DNA from 4 places in the Mesorhizobium sp. M0340 genome. Region 2 is predicted to be linked to each of the others. Evidence: predicted binding sites of a transcription regulator. Region 2 holds the regulator's gene; each other region holds the start of a gene.

Region 1 (4,214 bases), on a different contig from region 2:
CGGCCGATGCCGGTGATCTGCTCGGCATTCTTGAGGTCGACCAGCGGCTTCAGCAGGGATTCGATCTGGAAATTGACGAAGCGCTCGGCGCGCGCCGCAACCTTGTCGCGGGCCGGACCGGTGAGCTGCTCGTCGGCCAGCAGGACAAGACGCGGCTTCAAAGCGTCTTCGCCGGCGACCAGCGTGCCGATCGGCGCGCCGATCCAGCGCAGCGTGCCATCCGAACCCAGGGCGATGTCGCCATTGGCAGAGGCGCCGAAGCGCTCGGCCCGCGCCTCGAACTCGGCGGCAAGCGCCTTCTGCGCCGCCGCCCGCACCGCCTTGGCGTCCTCGCCGCCGGCGCTCTGGTCGGCGGTAAAGCGGAAACCCTGCAGCTCGCCGACATGATGGCCTTCGACGAGGACGGTTCCGGTTGGGCTGATTTCGGCTTCAGGCATCGTGTTTTCTCTAAGGCGCCGCATGAGGACGGAAGTCCTGCGGTCTACAAAACGTTTCGTCAACCGCTCATGCAGCGCATCCGACAATCTGTCTTCGATTTCGCGCGTCTTTTCCTGCCAGTGTGCCCGATCGGCCAGCCAGCCGGGCCGGTTGGAAACGAAGGTCCATGTGCGGATCTGGGCAATCCTGTGCGACAGCGTGTCGATGTCGCCTTCGGTGGTGTCGGCACGGCGCACCTGCTCGGCCATGTAGTTCTCGTCGACATGGCCATGCCTGGCAAGGTCCATGTAGATGGAGGCGATCAAGTCGGCGTGCTGGGCCGGCGCGATCTTCCTGTAGTCGGGCAGCGCGCAGGCTTCCCACAGCAGCGCCACGCGTCTGGCATCGGTGGTGAGTGCCCGGACGTCCTCGTCGCGCGACAGATGCTCGAGCGCCTGCGCGTCCACGGCCGGCAGTGCGCGCGTCAGGCCTTCGACCGGGGCGTTGGTCTCGATCGAGCGTTTCAGCGCATCGAGGTTGGCGAAATCGAAATGCGCGGTGCGCCACTGCAGCACTTTCACCGGGTCGAAATCATGCGCCTCGATTTTCTGGATCAGTTCCTCATCCAGCGGATCGACCTGGCCGGTGACGCCAAAGGTGCCGTCGCGCAGGTGCCGGCCGGCGCGGCCGGCAATCTGGCCGAGTTCGGCCGCCGTCAGGTTGCGGTACTGGTAGCCGTCGAATTTGCGGTTCTGGGCGAAGGCGACGTGGTCGAGGTCGAGGTTGAGGCCCATGCCGATGGCGTCGGTTGCGACGAGGTAGTCGACGTCGCCCGACTGGAACAGCGCCACCTGGGCGTTGCGGGTGCGCGGGCTGAGTGCGCCGAGCACGACGGCGGCACCGCCTTGCTGGCGGCGGATCAGCTCGGCAATGGCATAGACCTCGTCGGCCGAGAAGGCGACGATCGCGGTGCGCCGTGGCAGGCGGGTCAGCTTCTTCGAGCCGGCATAAGCAAGATGCGATAGCCGTGGCCGGGTCACCACCGACACGCCCCGCAGCAGGCGCTGCAGGATGCCGTGCATGGTGGCCGCGCCAAGCAGCAGCGTCTCCTGGCGGCCGCGCAGATGCAGGATGCGATCGGTAAAGATGTGGCCGCGTTCGAGATCGCCGGCGAGCTGGACCTCGTCGATGGCAACGAAGGCGGCGTCGGTCTCGCGCGGCATCGCTTCCACGGTGCAGACCGAGTATTTCGCGCCAGCCGGCTGGATCTTTTCCTCGCCGGTGATGAGCGCAACCTTATGGGCGCCGACCTTCTCGCAGACGCGCGCATAGACCTCGCGGGCAAGCAGCCTGAGCGGCAGGCCGATGACGCCGCTTTCATGCGCCACCATGCGTTCGATAGCGAGATGGGTCTTGCCGGTGTTGGTCGGGCCGAGCACGGCCGTCACGTCTCGGCCGGTCAGGATCAGCGGTTCAGTGTGTTTCGGATGGATGTTCATCGGCCTGGAAATAAGGCTCTCCGCCTCGCATTGTCGGGAGCGCGCCCATATTGGCCGCGTATGACAGGCGACACATAGGGATTTCGGGCGCGAAGCGAAAGCGGAATGTGCCGAGGGCAGGCCGATTGGTCGCTTCAAAGCCAGAAAATCTGTTTCCGATTAACAGTTGGAACGAGTCTGGAACGAATCAGCGACGAATCACTGACTCGCGCTGATTCAGGGTTTGTTCACGGCTACATCTGGGTTTTCTGCCGGCGTACCTCACCACATGCTGAATCACGGAAACTGGCCCGATTCATGCAGGCGGCATCCAGGCGAGCACCACGGTTAACCTTTGCCGGTGAATGGTCGTGGCTGGCCAATCTGCTTCGCACAACATTATGAAATTATTGATGTTTCCTAACGCGCTTTAATCATTCTGAGGTGTTTTCAGCTGTCGTCGTTAACGTTCCGCTCAAAGCCGGAACGAATCGGCGACGAATCAGAGATAGCCGAAGTTTCTTGGTTTGTTCACCGCAACATGTTGTGTTGTGAACATCTTTTCCACCGAGAATCCACAGGCTGCCGGGCGGTTTTTGCACAGGCTGCGCAGCGGCCATTAACCTTTGCGTGCTGGTTCGGCACACACCGCCGTCATGGCCATCGGTCGGCGCACTTGCCGCATGAGGCTCAGACTCGGCCCCACGCTGAACGGCTTGTTCAAGGCACATCCTCTCCGACGGCATAGCGCTGCAATGTAGGGCCGACGGTCTGGATGATTTCGTCGTGAGACAGGGCGACGACCGGTGGTAGGCGCAGCAGGTAACGGCACATCGCCAAACCCAGCAGCTGGCTGGAAATGAGCCCGGCCCGCCGGCCCGCATCGGCGGGATCAGCGACCGCCGCAACCAGTGTCCTTACCTGGTTGGCAAATACATCGCGCAACTTTTCGGCGGCGAATTCGTTCGACGTCGCCGACCGCAGCAGAATTGCCATGCCGGTACCGTTGGCCGGATCTTCCCAGATTTCGAGAAATCGCCTGATCAGTGTCTTGCCGATGGCGGTTCGATCGATCACGCGCAGTGCCGGCAATTTCAGGTCGACGACCGCCGCTCTGGCGAATAGCTCGTCCTTGCTGCGGAAATAGCGGATCACCATGGCCGGATCGATCGAGGCATGGGCGGCGACGTTGCGGATGGAGGCGCCGTCATAGCCGTGCTTGGCGAACAGCAGCCTCGCGGCTTCGAGGATCTGGGCGCGGGTGCGGTCCGACTTGCTGGTTTTCTTCTGCTGATTCTCGCTCATGAAATCCATATGCCAACGGCTGTTGACAAATGCAATGGCTTCGGCTAGAAAGTCAACATGTGTTGATAAATGGAGAGAGAAAATGTTGCCAGATAAAACGGAAGTCCTGATTATTGGCGCAGGCCCGACCGGCTTGGCGCTGTCCATCGTGCTGCACCAGGCCGGGATCGACCATGTTCTGATCGACAGGCTTGGGGAGGGCCTTCAAACCTCGCGGGCCGGCGTCATCCACGCTCAGACGCTGGAAGCGTTGGAGCCGCTGGGCGTCAGGCAGCGGCTGAGCGAACTTGCCCTGAAGCTGCAGAATTTCGCCATCCGAGATCGCAGCCGGGCACTGCTCAAGCTCGATTTCGGAAAGCTTCCGTCGAGGCATCCATATCTGATGATGCTGCCTCAGAATCTCACCGAGCAGGTGTTTGCCGAGCGGATTACGGCCCTGGGCGGCGTGATCCACCGCATGGTCGAGGCCAAAGCGGTGGTTCAGGACACTGACGGTGCGCGCGTGACGGTGGTCGAAAACGGCCGCGAGAAGATCATATCGACACGTTACGTCGTTGGCGGCGACGGCATGCACAGCCTAGTGCGCAACTCGGCCAGCATAGAGTTCGACGGCGCGGCCTATGAGGCGTCGTTCGTTCTCGCCGACGTTCGTCTCGACTGGCCGGTTGGGCCAACCGAAGTGTCGCTGTTCTTTGCGCCAGCCGGACTGGTGGTGGTGGCGCCGCTCCCAGACGGATCGTACCGCGTCGTCGCGACAATGGACGATGCACCGGAAAAACCCGCAGTCGCAGACATACAGGTGCTGCTCGACAGCCGTGGGCCGACCAAAGAAAGAACCCGCGTGCTCGACCTGTCGTGGAGCTCGCGGTTTCGCGTGCATCACCGCTTGGTCCGGTCATACCGCAAGGGCCGGTTGTTCCTGATGGGCGATGCCGCGCACGTGCACAGTCCGGCGGGAGGGCAAGGCATGAATACCGGCATCGTCGACGCGGTCGTGCTTGGCCAATTGCTTGG
Region 2 (4,214 bases):
TGGCGCTGCTCTGCGCGCTTGGCGTGCTTGCCGCCAAGTTCGAGACCTGGCGTGTCGGGACGCAGATGCTCGGTTCCGAAATCTCGACGCGGCTGACGGGTCGTGTCGTATCGTACGAGCCCATGGCGAGCGGCCGCATCAGGCTGACGATCGATGTGATCTCAACCGCCAGGCCGACGCTGCGCTACATGCCGGAACGGGTCCGCATTTCGGCGATGAAGATACCGGCTGAGCTGGCCGCTGGTTCCGAGATCGCCGGCTATGTGCGGTTGCTGCCGCCGACCGGCCCGGTGCGGCCCGACAGCTATGATTTCTCCTTCGACAGCTATTTCGCGGGCATCGGCGGCAGCGGCTTCTTTCTCGGCAATCCGAAAGTCGTGGCTTCGGGCAGCATGCCGCTTGCCGCGCGGCTTTCTTCCGCGATCGAAGACGCGCGCGAATCCATCGCCGACCATATCCGCAGCCGCATCGGCGGCGCCGAGGGCGAGATTGCTGCTGCGCTGATCGTTGGCGTGCGCGCCGGCATTCCCGAGGAGATCAACGAAGCGATGCGGCGTACAGGCATCTACCACATCATCTCCATCTCGGGGCTGCATATGGCGTTGGTCGCCGGCACCATCATGGCGCTGCTGCGCGGCGCCTTTGCGCTGTTTCCAGACTTCTCATCGCGACGGCCGGTCAAGAAATATGCCGCAGCCGCCGCGCTTTTTTCGATTGCGGCGTACCTCGTCTTTTCCGGCGTTGTGGTGGCGGCCGAACGCAGCTTCATCATGCTGGCGGTGATGCTCATCGCCGTGCTGTTCGACCGGGCCGCGCTCACCATGCGCAATCTGGCGATCTCGGCCATCGCGGTCATCGTAGTGTCGCCGCACGAGGTGGTCGGTCCGAGCTTCCAGATGTCCTTCGCCGCGACGGCGGCCCTTGTCGGCGCCTATGCCGGCTGGTCCGATTACCGCACCGGCAGGGCCACCACGCCGCCGCCCCGGCGATCGCCGCTACGCTTGGCCACTCGAAAGGTCCTGCTGGGCATGGGCGGCCTGGCGATGACCTCGATCATTGCAGGGAGCGCCACGGCGCTTTTCGCCATATGGCATTTCCAGCGCGTAGCGCCGCTCAGCCTGTTCGCCAATCTGGCCATCATGCCTATCGTCTCACTGGTCGTCATGCCCTTCGCCGTGCTCAGCGCGCTGGCGATGCCGTTCGGCGCGGATGGGCCTTTCCTCTACGTGATGGGCAAGGGGCTGACGGCGATGATCGCCCTGTCCGGGTGGATCTCCGAGCGCTCGCCGATCGATGCGGTCGGACTGATTTCGCTGAGATCTGTCCTTTTGGTGACGATCGCCCTCGTCATTGCCAACATGGCGACGACCTGGTTGCGGCTCGCGGCAATTCCTTTTGCGCTCGCCGGCTTGCTAACGACAACGCAGACGCGCGTACCCGACGTATTGATCTCGGAGGACGCACGGCTGGTCGCGCTGCCGATCGGCAGCGGTGAACTCGCGGTCAACCGGGCACGCCCGAATGAGTTCACCATCGACAACTGGAAACGCGCGCTCACATCAGAGGCTATCGTCGCGCCGGAAACACCTGGAAAGAACGATCCGCAATTCGACATTGCCGATCCGGCCGACCTACCGCCGGGCAGGCCGTTCATTTGCACGGACGGTCTCTGCCTCGCCAGGCATCCATCCGGCGCGATCATTGCGCAAGCCAAGGACCGCGATACCGCACGGCCAGCCTGCGCCTTCGCCAGCTTGATCGTCATCGACGACGCCACCGCCCATAATCCCTGCTACTACGACCGGCTGGTCCTCGTCGTCACCAAACGGCAACTTGCGCGCGCGGGAAGTGCGGCCGTCTATTTCGATCCACAAGCGGCAACACGCGCCGAAATCCGCTTCGCCGTCGAAAAATCATACCGGCCCTGGCACGTGCAGCGGAAATTTTCACGCGCGGCGCGCGGCCTGCCGCCATACCGCAGGGCCGACAATCCAAAAGCCGGCACCAAGGGCGCAACTCAGTAGCGGCGGATCAGCCCAACGAGCTTGCCCTGCACCTTGACCCTGTCTGGTCCGAAGATGCGCGTCTCGTAGGCCGGATTGGCGGCCTCCAGGGCGATCGAGGCGCCCTTGCGGCGGAACCGCTTCAGCGTCGCTTCCTCCTCGTCGACCAAGGCCACCACGATCTCACCGGGGCTCGCCGTATCGGCGTTGCGGATGATCACCGTGTCGCCGTCGAAAATGCCAGCCTCGATCATCGAATCGCCTTTGACCTCGAGCGCATAATGCTCGCCGCCCATGATCATATCCGGCGGCACCGAAATCGAATGCGTCTGGTGCTGGATAGCATCGATCGGCACACCAGCGGCGATGCGGCCCATTACCGGGATCGAAACGGCGGCGACGACATCGTCGTCATTGCCGGCTGCAGGGACGCGCGACGATGTCGGCTTGCCCTGCCGAGGGGCGCCTTGCCCAAGACTGCCCTGGATGACACTCGGCGAGAACTTGCGTGCCGCATTGAGGCCGGGGGCGATCGAGTCAGGCAGGCGTAGCACCTCCAGCGCACGGGCCCGGTTGGGCAAACGGCGAATGAAGCCGCGCTCCTCCAGCGCCGTAATCAGTCGGTGGATTCCGGATTTCGAAGCCAGGTCGAGCGCTTCCTTCATCTCGTCGAATGAAGGCGGGATACCGCTTTCCTTCAACCTTTCGTGGATGAACATAAGCAGTTCGTGTTGTTTGCGTGTCAGCATAGCGACCCCCAACAGAATCAGAAAACAAACCCAGAACAGACACTATCTGTTCCAGTTGTGTTCCGCAACTGTTTAAAGTTTAATGAATGCGTTAAGGCTCGGGAAACAAACGACGTCCCCTACCGGCGTACCGTATTTTCACCGCCGCGAGCCTCATCGCCTTGATTCTGCTTTCGTTTGCGCTCTTCTGGCGTCTCGGAAGGGCGCATTGGCATCGGCCGTCGGTCGGCAAAGGGCACGGAAGTGAACCCCTATCGAATGTGCGGTTTGGTCAATGCACCGTGAACGAAACGAACTCAAAACGCCAACCTCGGGTTAACTCTTGGTTTCCACCGCCTGGTCAGGCTGCTTCTCGCCGGTGGAGCCTTGCTACGCGCTACCCGGTAATGGAAGAACAGTTGATGCGTGTCCGGCGTTGCGTTGGATTTTTTGGGGGAGCAGGCAAATCATGACGGGAATTCCCGATCTCGTGGCCGTAAAGGCGATGGATGCCGCGGATCCGCTGCGCGCGATGCGCCGCCGCTTTGTGTTGCCGCAAGGAGTGATCTATCTCGACGGCAATTCGCTAGGAGCTGCTTCACGTGCCGCTTTCGATGAACTGTACAAGGCCGCGACCGAAGAATGGTCGCATGATCTCATCCGCGCATGGAACACGGCCGGCTGGTTCAACATGCCGCTTGAACTTGGCGACCAGCTCGGGCGCCTGATCGGCGCCGCGGCCGGCCAGACGGTGGTCTGCGACACGACGTCGGTCAACATCTACAAGCTGTTGCACGCAGCCATGGCCATGCGACCGGAGCGGCAGGCCATCGTCGCCGAGGGCGATAGTTTTCCGACAGACCTCTACATGGCGGAGGGTGTGGTTTCGACGCGAAAAGATACGCTGCTGCGCCTCTCGGGGGTCGACGCGCCGACCATCGAGGAGCTGATCGACGATCGCACCGCCGTGGTGCTGGTCAACCACGTCAACTACAAATCGGGCGAACTGCGCGACATGCCGGCTCTGACGCGCAGGGCCCAGGAAGCCGGGGCGATGATCGTCTGGGATCTCTGCCACACCGCTGGCGCGATGCCAGTCGAGCTCGACAAAGCAAACGCCGATTTTGCCGTTGGCTGCACCTATAAATATCTGAATGGCGGCCCGGGCGCGCCTGCCTTCATCTATGCGGCTGAGCGGCATCTTGCCGACATTCAGCAGCCGCTCACCGGCTGGTGGGGCCATGCACGGCCCTTCGCCTTCGAGCCAGGCTATGCGGCCGGCACCGGCATCCGCCGGTTTCTGTGCGGCACCCAGCCGATCCTTTCGATGCGCACGCTGAAGGGCGCGCTCGACATCTGGGACGATGTCGACATGACTGCGGTGCGCAAGAAGAGCATCGCACTGGCCGATCTGTTCATCGAGCTTGTCGAGGCAAAGTGCGGCACTTACGGTCTCACGCTGGAAAGCACGCGCGATGGGGAA
Region 3 (4,214 bases), on a different contig from region 2:
ATCATCGCCGCCTGCAAGGCCACAGGAGCAGAGGCCGTGCATCCCGGCTACGGTTTCCTGTCCGAGCGGGCATCCTTCTGCGAAACGTTGGAGCAGGAAGGCATCGTCTTCATTGGCCCGAAGCCCAAGGCCATCAAGGCGATGGGCGACAAGATCGAATCGAAGAAGTTCGCCAATGCGACCAAGGTGTCGACGGTGCCCGGCTGGCTCGGCGTCGTCGAAAACGCCGCCCATGCCGAAAGAATAGCCGGCGAAATCGGCTATCCCGTGATGATCAAGGCCTCGGCCGGCGGCGGCGGCAAGGGCATGCGCATCGCCTGGAGCAAGGCAGAGGTGCGCGACGGCTTCGACCGGGCGCGGTCGGAGGCCAAAAGCTCGTTCGGCGATGACCGCGTCTTCATCGAAAAATTCATCGTCGATCCGCGCCATATCGAAATCCAGGTGCTCGCCGACGCGCATGGCAGCACGCTCTATCTCGGCGAGCGCGAATGCTCGATCCAGCGCCGCAACCAAAAGATCGTAGAGGAGGCGCCGTCGCCGTTCCTCGATGCCAAGACCCGCAAAGCCATGGGCGAGCAGTCCGTGGCGCTGGCCAAGGCCGTCGACTACCAGAGCGCCGGCACGGTCGAGTTCATCGTCGACAGCGACAAGAACTTCTATTTCCTGGAAATGAACACGCGGCTGCAGGTCGAGCATCCGGTGACGGAACTCGTCACCGGCATCGACCTGGTCGAGCAGATGATCCGCGTGGCGGCCGGCGAAAAGCTCGCCATCAAGCAGAGCGACGTCAAGCTGAACGGCTGGGCGGTGGAAAGCCGCCTCTATGCCGAAGATCCGTATCGCAACTTTCTGCCGTCGATCGGCAGGCTGACCAAGTATCGGCCGCCCGAGGAAGGAAAGTTCGGCGACATCGTTATCCGCAACGATACCGGCGTCACCGAAGGCTCGGAAATCTCGATGTTCTATGACCCGATGGTCGCCAAGCTGTGCACCTGGGCGCCGACACGGCTGGCGGCGATAGACGCGATGTCGGAGGCGCTGGACAGTTTCGTCGTCGACGGCATCGAGCACAACATACCGTTCCTGGCGGCGCTGATGCAGCATCCGCGCTGGCGGGAAGGTCAGATATCGACCGGGTTCATCGCCGAGGAGTATCCCGACGGCTTCGCGCCGATTGTGCCAGACGCCGAGGAGAAAGCGGTGCTGGCCGCGATTGCCACCGCGGTGGAACTGCTGCGCCGCGACCGGCTCGACCGGCTGGGCGGGCGGCTGGCGCCGCATTCCGGCGCCTTGAAACGCGATTGGGTGGTGAAGATCGGCCCGGACTATCTTTCGGTCGCCATCGTCGAAGGGATGATTTCCATTCCGATGGAGCTCGACCTCACAATCGACGGCAAGGCACTGACCGTGAACTCCGACTGGCGGCCGGGCGATCTCATCTGGCGCGGCACGGTCGGCGGCCGCAAGGTCGCGGCGCAGGTCAGGCCGGTGCTGAACGGGTTCCGCATCGCCTGGAAAGGCATCTCGGTGACAGCCCGCGCCATGCTGCCGCGCACCGCCGAACTCGAAAGGCTGATGCCGGAAAAAGTGGCGCCGGATACCTCGAAGATGCTGCTTTGCCCGATGCCTGGCCTCGTCGTGTCGATCGCCGTTGCCGAGGGGCAGGAGGTCAAGGCCGGCGAGACGCTTGCCGTGGTCGAAGCGATGAAGATGGAGAACGTGCTGCGCGCCGAGCGCGACCTCATCGTCTCGAAGCTCAACGCCAAGCCCGGCGACAGCCTTGCCGTCGACGCGGTAATCATGGAATTCGCGTGAGGCTGTAATCTGCTTGAGGTTGGCGGGACGGAGGGGGAGCGAAGGAACGCGACCCTGCAATTGGTTGAGCACGCTCGCTTGAGGAAGGACAAGGCGAGGGGCGCGCGGAATTCGCTTTTTTTGCCCTCACAACGTATTTTGTTCTTGCTTTGTGCCGGCAGCTATGCTACTAATTTGGATATGGTGCTAAATGGCTCCAACGACCCGCCCGCTGTGGCGGGTTTTGTGTTTCCGGCCTGAGGTTGGCGGGACGGCGCCCCTCTCTGTCCTGCCGGACATCTCGCCCACGAGGGGGAGATCGGCAGCTTCGGCGGTTGCTCTAAACGTTCAAAGCTCCAATCGCTTCTGCTGGACTCGTGTTACCCGGTGCCGGACAATACATCTTGATCGACTGAGTCCCTGTGAGGCGGCGCGAAAAAACCATGACGGATGAGAGACTTCCACGCGACCCCTTGCTGCGAGTGGCCTATGCAAAGGCGTCGCGGGCGGAGGCGACGGCGCGTCGGTTCATTCATCTGCGCGTGCACTCGGCCTATTCGCTGCTCGAAGGTGCCTTGCAGCTCGGGAAGATCATCGGCCATGCGGTGCAGGACGAATGCCCGGCAATCGCCGTCACCGACACCAACAATCTGTTCGGTGCGCTGGAATTCGCGCAAAAGGCCGTGAAGGACGGCATCCAGCCGATCATCGGCTGCCAGATCGACATCGCCTTTTCCGGTGAGGCGAACGACAGCCAGCGCGACCGCAGGCGGCAGGGGCCGGAGATGCGGCCGGTGGTCCTGATCGCCGCCACCGAGGCCGGCTACGGCAATCTGGTCAGGCTGGTCAGCCGCGTCTACCTCGAGACACCGCCCGGCGAGGCGGTGCATCTGACGAGCGAGATGCTGCAGGGCCATTCCGACGGTCTGATCTGCCTTACCGGCGGGCCGCGCGGTCCGATCGGCAATGCCTTGAAAGAGGACCGCCGTGAACTCGCCGAGACCCGGCTGCTGGCGCTCAAGGGCCTGTTCGGCGACCGGCTCTATGTCGAACTGGAACGGGTCTCCGGCTACGACCGCGCGATCGAGCAGTCGTCGGTCGATCTCGCCTACCGCCACGATCTGCCGCTGGTTGCCACCAACGAAGCGTTTTTCTTCTCTCGTGAAGACTATGAGGCGCATGACGCCCTGATCGCCATCGCCGAAGGCTCCGTGGTTGCGGCCGATAATCGCCGCCGCCTGTCGCCCGACAATTTCCTGAGAAGCCAGGCCGACATGGCGAGGCTGTTCGCCGACCTGCCGGAAGCGATCGACAACACCGTCGAGATCGCACTGCGCTGCTCCTACTATCCGAAGACACGAAACCCGATCCTGCCGCGCTTTGCCGGCCGCGATGTCGCCGACGCCGATGCGGCGGTCAAGGCGGAGGCGCAGGAGCTTGCCAGGCAGGCGCATGAAGGACTGGAGGCGCGGCTGGCGGCGCACGGGCCGACGCCCGGCTATACAGTCGAGCAATATCGCGAGAGGCTGGATTTCGAGCTCGGGGTCATCGAGAAGATGAAATATCCCGGCTATTTCCTGATCGTTGCCGACTTCATCAAATGGGCCAAGGCGCAAGGCATTCCGGTTGGCCCGGGCCGCGGATCAGGCGCCGGCTCGCTGGTCGCGTATTCGACGACCATCACCGACATCGATCCGCTGCGTTTTTCGCTGCTGTTCGAGCGCTTCCTCAATCCCGATCGCGTGTCGATGCCCGACTTCGACATCGACTTCTGCCAGGACCGGCGCGAGGAGGTCATCCGCTACGTCCAGCAGAGATACGGCCGCGACCAGGTCGGCCAGATCATCACCTTCGGTACCCTGCAGGCGCGCGCCGTGCTGCGCGACGTCGGCCGCGTGCTGCAGATGCCCTACGGGCAGGTCGACAAGCTGAGCAAGATGGTGCCGTCGAACCCGGCCAATCCGGTCAAGCTCGCCGACGCCATCGCCAACGAGCCGCGCTTTGCCGAGGAGGCCGAGCGCGAGCCGATCGTACAGACGCTGCTCGACACGGCGCAGAAGCTGGAAGGTCTGTACCGTCACGCCTCGACTCATGCCGCCGGCATCGTCATCGGCGACCGGCCGCTGTCGGAACTGGTGCCGATGTACCGCGATCCGCGCTCGGACATGCCGGTCACCCAGTTCAACATGAAATATGTCGAGCAGGCCGGGCTGGTGAAGTTCGACTTCCTTGGCCTGAAGACGCTGACGGTGCTGGACAGGGCGGTCAAGCTGATCCGCCGCCGCGGCATCGAGATCGATCTCGCCCACATTCCGCTCGACGACCCGGAAACCTACGCCATGCTGTCGCGCGGCGAAGTGGTCGGCGTGTTCCAGGTGGAAAGTGCCGGCATGCGCAAGGCGCTGATCGGCATGCGGCCC
Region 4 (4,214 bases), on a different contig from region 2:
AATGCCGGGCTGCCGCCGCTGCCGCACAGCCTCGACTTCCACAGTATCCGCAACTGGCTGGAGATCACCCGCAACGATCTCGAACCTGCGGCGCGTGCAATCCAGCCCGTCATCGGCAAGGCGCTTTCCGTGCTTAACAAGGCCGGAGCCGGTTTTGCAAGGATGTCGGGTTCCGGCGCCACCTGCTTCGGGCTGTTCGAGACCGGCAACGTGGCCAAGCGCGCGGCCGTCGATATCCGCGGCCGCCATCCCGACTGGTTTGTCGCGGCGACGCGAAGCGTGACATCGGAGGCTGATGCCTATGGCCAGGATTGACGTGAGCCGCCCCTTTGTTCCCGTGCGCATCGCGGTACTGACCGTTTCCGATACGCGCAGCCTCGCCGACGACAAATCCGGGCAGACGCTGGCCGACCGTATTGCCGAGGCCGGCCACATCCTCGCCGCCCGCGACATCGTCACCGACGACCGCGACAAGATCCGCGACAAGGTCCTGGGTTGGTCAAGGGACGAAGCGATTGATGTCGTCATCACCACCGGCGGCACCGGCTTCACCGGCCGCGACGTGACGCCGGAAGCGCTGGAGCCGATCTTCGAAAAGCGCATGGACGGCTTTTCCGAAGTGTTCCACCGCATCTCCTACGACAAGATCGGCACCTCGACGATCCAGAGCCGGGCAACCGGCGGCGTCGTCAACGCCACCTTCGTCTTCGTGCTGCCGGGCTCGCCCGGCGCCTGCAAGGACGCCTGGGACGGTATCTTGAAGCCGCAGCTCGACTATCGGCACATGCCCTGCAACTTCGTCGAGATCATGCCGCGGCTGGACGAGCATTTGCGGCGCGGCTGAGGCGGGCCAAGGTGTCAGCCGAGCGACCTCGGTTTAGCGAATGACCGGCTCGCCGTGAAAACGGCGGCGCGAGGGCGGCGACACGCCGAAGCCGACCTCCATCATCAGCCGCGGGGTGCGCGTCGGCACGGTGCCCATATGGAAGCCGAACGGGTCCTCGACAAAGCCGAGGCCGGCCTGCCCGGTCAGCGTTACCGGGCTCTGCTCGCCGTACACGCCCAGCACCTCTTCCGCCGAATGCCCTACCAGCAGCGTCAGCTGGTGCTTCAGGATGCGCCGGTTGTGGGAGCCGCGGACATAGACATGCGGCCCGGTGTCGTTGTCGACCGGCACCAGGTAGAAGAAAAACTTCAACATGCGCCAGTCGTCGAGGTCGAAATGGTATTTGCCGAGCGAGGCCATGTTCTTGTCGGCGTCCGAGACGCCACCGGTCGGAAAGCTCCACCAAACGCGGGTGGTGATCAGCTTGGCCTGGCTGCCGAGATAGTGCGCTGCGATATCGAGAAGCAGCGGATCGCGCTGCACGGCGACCGCAGCGTTGCAGTCGAGGACCCGTTCGAAATAGTGACCGCTGAGCAGCGGGCGGCCGAAATGCTTTTCGGCATCGGCGTGTTTTTCGGGCAGGAATTCCAGCCGGCGGTCGAAATTGCCGAAGCATGGCGTGCGCTCGGCGAAGCGGGCGATCTCCTCATGGATGGCGGCCGGCAGCATCAGGCCCGAATAGAGCCCTTCCGTGCGCAGCGCGCCGACGACGGCATCGCGATCGACGCCGGCGAACATCGTTTCACCGACATTGCGCGCCGGCGGAACGGGCTTTGCACCGCGCCAGTGCAGGCGCCGCGCCGGCATGGTGCGGGCCAGCATGAACATCGGCAGCCATGCCGGATTCTCCCGAAGGTCGGAAAGATAGGTCGGGATGCGGGCGGCGATGCGGCGCAGCGTACCGCCGTTGCGTGCGATCGCCTCGAGGCTTGCAGCGCCGGACTTGTCGGGGCTTGAAAGGGTCATCGGGGTCCTCAAATGTCGAGGGAACAGCATCGACGATAGTCGTCGCCGCCGCTCCGGCACACCCCAAACCCATTCGCCCGTTTCGCAGGGAATGGTAACCCCCGGCCAGATTTTGTGCAATGCACAATAAGCGACGACCCGCCAGAAAATTTGCTTAGGCGGCATTCCCTCGGCCCGGGATGGTAAGCCGTCACTTCCGCGGCGCCACCCAGATCTGGGCGTGGAGCCTTCTTGTCGCCAGGCCGCGGGCGATCGCTTCGGCGCTGCGGGCGCTCTTAGACAGCGCGGCGGCCTGACGCTTGCTGATCACCAAGCCTTCGGCGAGAGCGCGATTTCCGGCAAAGACGCGTGACAGGAAGGGCGCGCGGCTGCCGCGTGCCCGCGAAAATCGCGCCGCCATGGTTTGTCTGGCGGTATGGGCGACGACCTCGTCGATCCAGCCCTCCCCCAGCCGCGCGCCCGGTTCCAGCAAGAGCAGCCAGTCGCCCTTGGCCTGCCTGATGCCCGCAGCGATGCCGCCACTGACATAGTGGCAGCCGGCATGTTCGGCGACGCGGTGCGTCTGATCGGTCGAGCCGGTGTCGCAGACGAGAACGTCGCGCACCACGCCTTCGACCGCGCCGCCGATCAGCGAGGCGAGCGTGCGGGCCAGGCCCTCCTCGTCATTCAGGGTTTCGATCAGGACGCTGAGCATATTTAGCCGAATAGCGGAAAGCGGTGGGCAGCGCCAGTTTTTGCGGCACGCCGCGAGAAAGTTCTTGCTTTGTTCTAGTCGACGCGATAGGAATACATTCATGAGCAGAGCGATTCGACAGCGGGCGGACAGTCCCTGGGAAAGGGCCAAAATGGAACAGATCGTGCGTGCCGACATTGCCGCCTTCGGCGCTGGCAGGGCCGAGATGGCGAATGCGATGATCGAGCAGAGCGGCATGCGCGTCCGTCCGGACCGCAATCGCGGCCGGTCGGCGGGCATCAATCCGTCCGGCCGTTTCGAGCCGGTCAGCCGGCATGTGTTCGATGACGGCTGGAATTCGCTGGAGGAGCTGCCGCCCTTCAAGACCGAGGTACAGGTCGAGAAGCCGCGCACCATCATCACCCGCAACGAATCGCCCGATATCTCCTTCGACCGCTCGATCAATCCCTATCGCGGCTGCGAACATGGCTGCGTCTATTGTTTCGCGCGGCCGACGCACAGCTTCATGGGCCTGTCGCCGGGGCTGGATTTCGAATCGAAGCTGTTTGCCAAGCCGGATGCGGCGCGGTTGCTCGACAAGGAATTGTCCAGGGATAACTACCAGCCGCGCACCATCGCCATAGGCACCAACACCGATCCCTATCAGCCGATAGAGAAGCAATACCGGATCATGCGTGAGATCCTCGAAGTGCTGGAGGCGCGCGGCCATCCGGTCGGCATCGTCACCAAATCGGCACTGGTGACCCGCGATATCGACATTCTGTCGCGCATGGCCGAGCGCGGGTTGGCCAAGGTGGCGCTGTCGGTGACGACATTGGACAGGATGCTGGCCAGAACGATGGAGCCGCGCGCGTCGACGCCGACCAAGCGGCTGGAGGCGATCAGACAGCTTTCGGACGCCGGCATTCCGGCCTCGGTGATGGTCGCGCCGATCATCCCCGGACTGACCGACCCGGAAATGGAGCGCATCCTCGATTCGGCGCAGGCAGCGGGCGCGCGTGAAGCCGGCTATGTGCTGCTGCGCCTGCCGCTGGAGGTCGCGCCGATCTTCAAGGACTGGCTGCTGCGCCACTATCCCGACCGCTATCGCCACGTCATGTCGCTGATCCGTTCGATGCGCGACGGCAAGGACTACGATTCGGAATGGGGCAAGCGCATGAAAGGCTCCGGCCCCTATGCCTGGCAGATTGGCCGGCGTTTCGAGATCGCCGCCAAACGGCTCGGCCTCAATGCCGAACGGCGCTCGCTCAGGACCGACCAGTTCGTCCCCGCTGCCAAGGCAACCGAGCAGCTGATGCTGCTGTGACAAAGCGTCTCGCGCCAGCCGCTTTGAAGCGGCCGCAGCAGGCGAAAATCCCGTCCGGCCTGTCCTGTCCCCGGGCTTGCAGACGGTAGCCCCCTCCTGGTCCGGTGCCCCGCCCGACCCGGAGGGGACTTGCGGAGAATCGGAGCCGATGCGAACCTCGCCGCACCATGGCTCGCCCGCGTTCCGATTCTCCGCTTCTCTTCGAAATCGTCGAGAAACCCGACTTCTCGTTCGAGACGAGAGCGATGGCCGAAGGCCTTTGGCCGGTGGCGGGGATGGACGAAGCCGGCCGCGGCCCACTCGCCGGCCCGGTGGTGGCGGCAGCGGTGGTGCTCGATCCCGCCAACATCCCCGACGGTCTC

What was found. Region 2 encodes LexA, which represses DNA repair genes until DNA is damaged. Its sites were predicted from a motif close to TGTTCNNNNTGTGTTCNG; they were not measured.
Region 1: the regulator LexA is predicted to act here: its motif matches at 2,084-2,101, upstream of NKI79_RS26715 (helicase-related protein).
Region 3: the regulator LexA is predicted to act here: its motif matches at 1,955-1,972, upstream of dnaE (DNA polymerase III subunit alpha).
Region 4: the regulator LexA is predicted to act here: its motif matches at 2,606-2,623, upstream of NKI79_RS10445 (PA0069 family radical SAM protein).

Annotation. Positions count from the first base shown of each region.
Region 1 covers NZ_JAMYRR010000024.1:55,237-59,450, forward strand. Annotated here, with positions in the region: gene NKI79_RS26715 (helicase-related protein) at 1-1,916, opposite strand, end outside; gene NKI79_RS26720 (TetR/AcrR family transcriptional regulator) at 2,616-3,347, opposite strand; gene NKI79_RS26725 (FAD-dependent monooxygenase) at 3,334-4,214, shown strand, end outside.
Region 2 covers NZ_JAMYRR010000006.1:217,078-221,291, reverse strand. Annotated here, with positions in the region: gene NKI79_RS11725 (ComEC/Rec2 family competence protein) at 1-2,024, shown strand, start outside; gene lexA (transcriptional repressor LexA) at 2,018-2,752, opposite strand; gene kynU (kynureninase) at 3,201-4,214, shown strand, end outside.
Region 3 covers NZ_JAMYRR010000037.1:31,956-36,169, reverse strand. Annotated here, with positions in the region: gene NKI79_RS30605 (acetyl-CoA carboxylase biotin carboxylase subunit) at 1-1,815, shown strand, start outside; gene dnaE (DNA polymerase III subunit alpha) at 2,238-4,214, shown strand, end outside.
Region 4 covers NZ_JAMYRR010000005.1:327,525-331,738, reverse strand. Annotated here, with positions in the region: gene NKI79_RS10465 (4-(cytidine 5'-diphospho)-2-C-methyl-D-erythritol kinase) at 1-315, shown strand, start outside; gene moaB (molybdenum cofactor biosynthesis protein B) at 302-844, shown strand; gene NKI79_RS10455 (phytanoyl-CoA dioxygenase family protein) at 878-1,852, opposite strand; gene NKI79_RS10450 (glycosyltransferase) at 2,043-2,546, opposite strand; gene NKI79_RS10445 (PA0069 family radical SAM protein) at 2,698-3,852, shown strand; gene rnhB (ribonuclease HII) at 4,020-4,214, shown strand, end outside.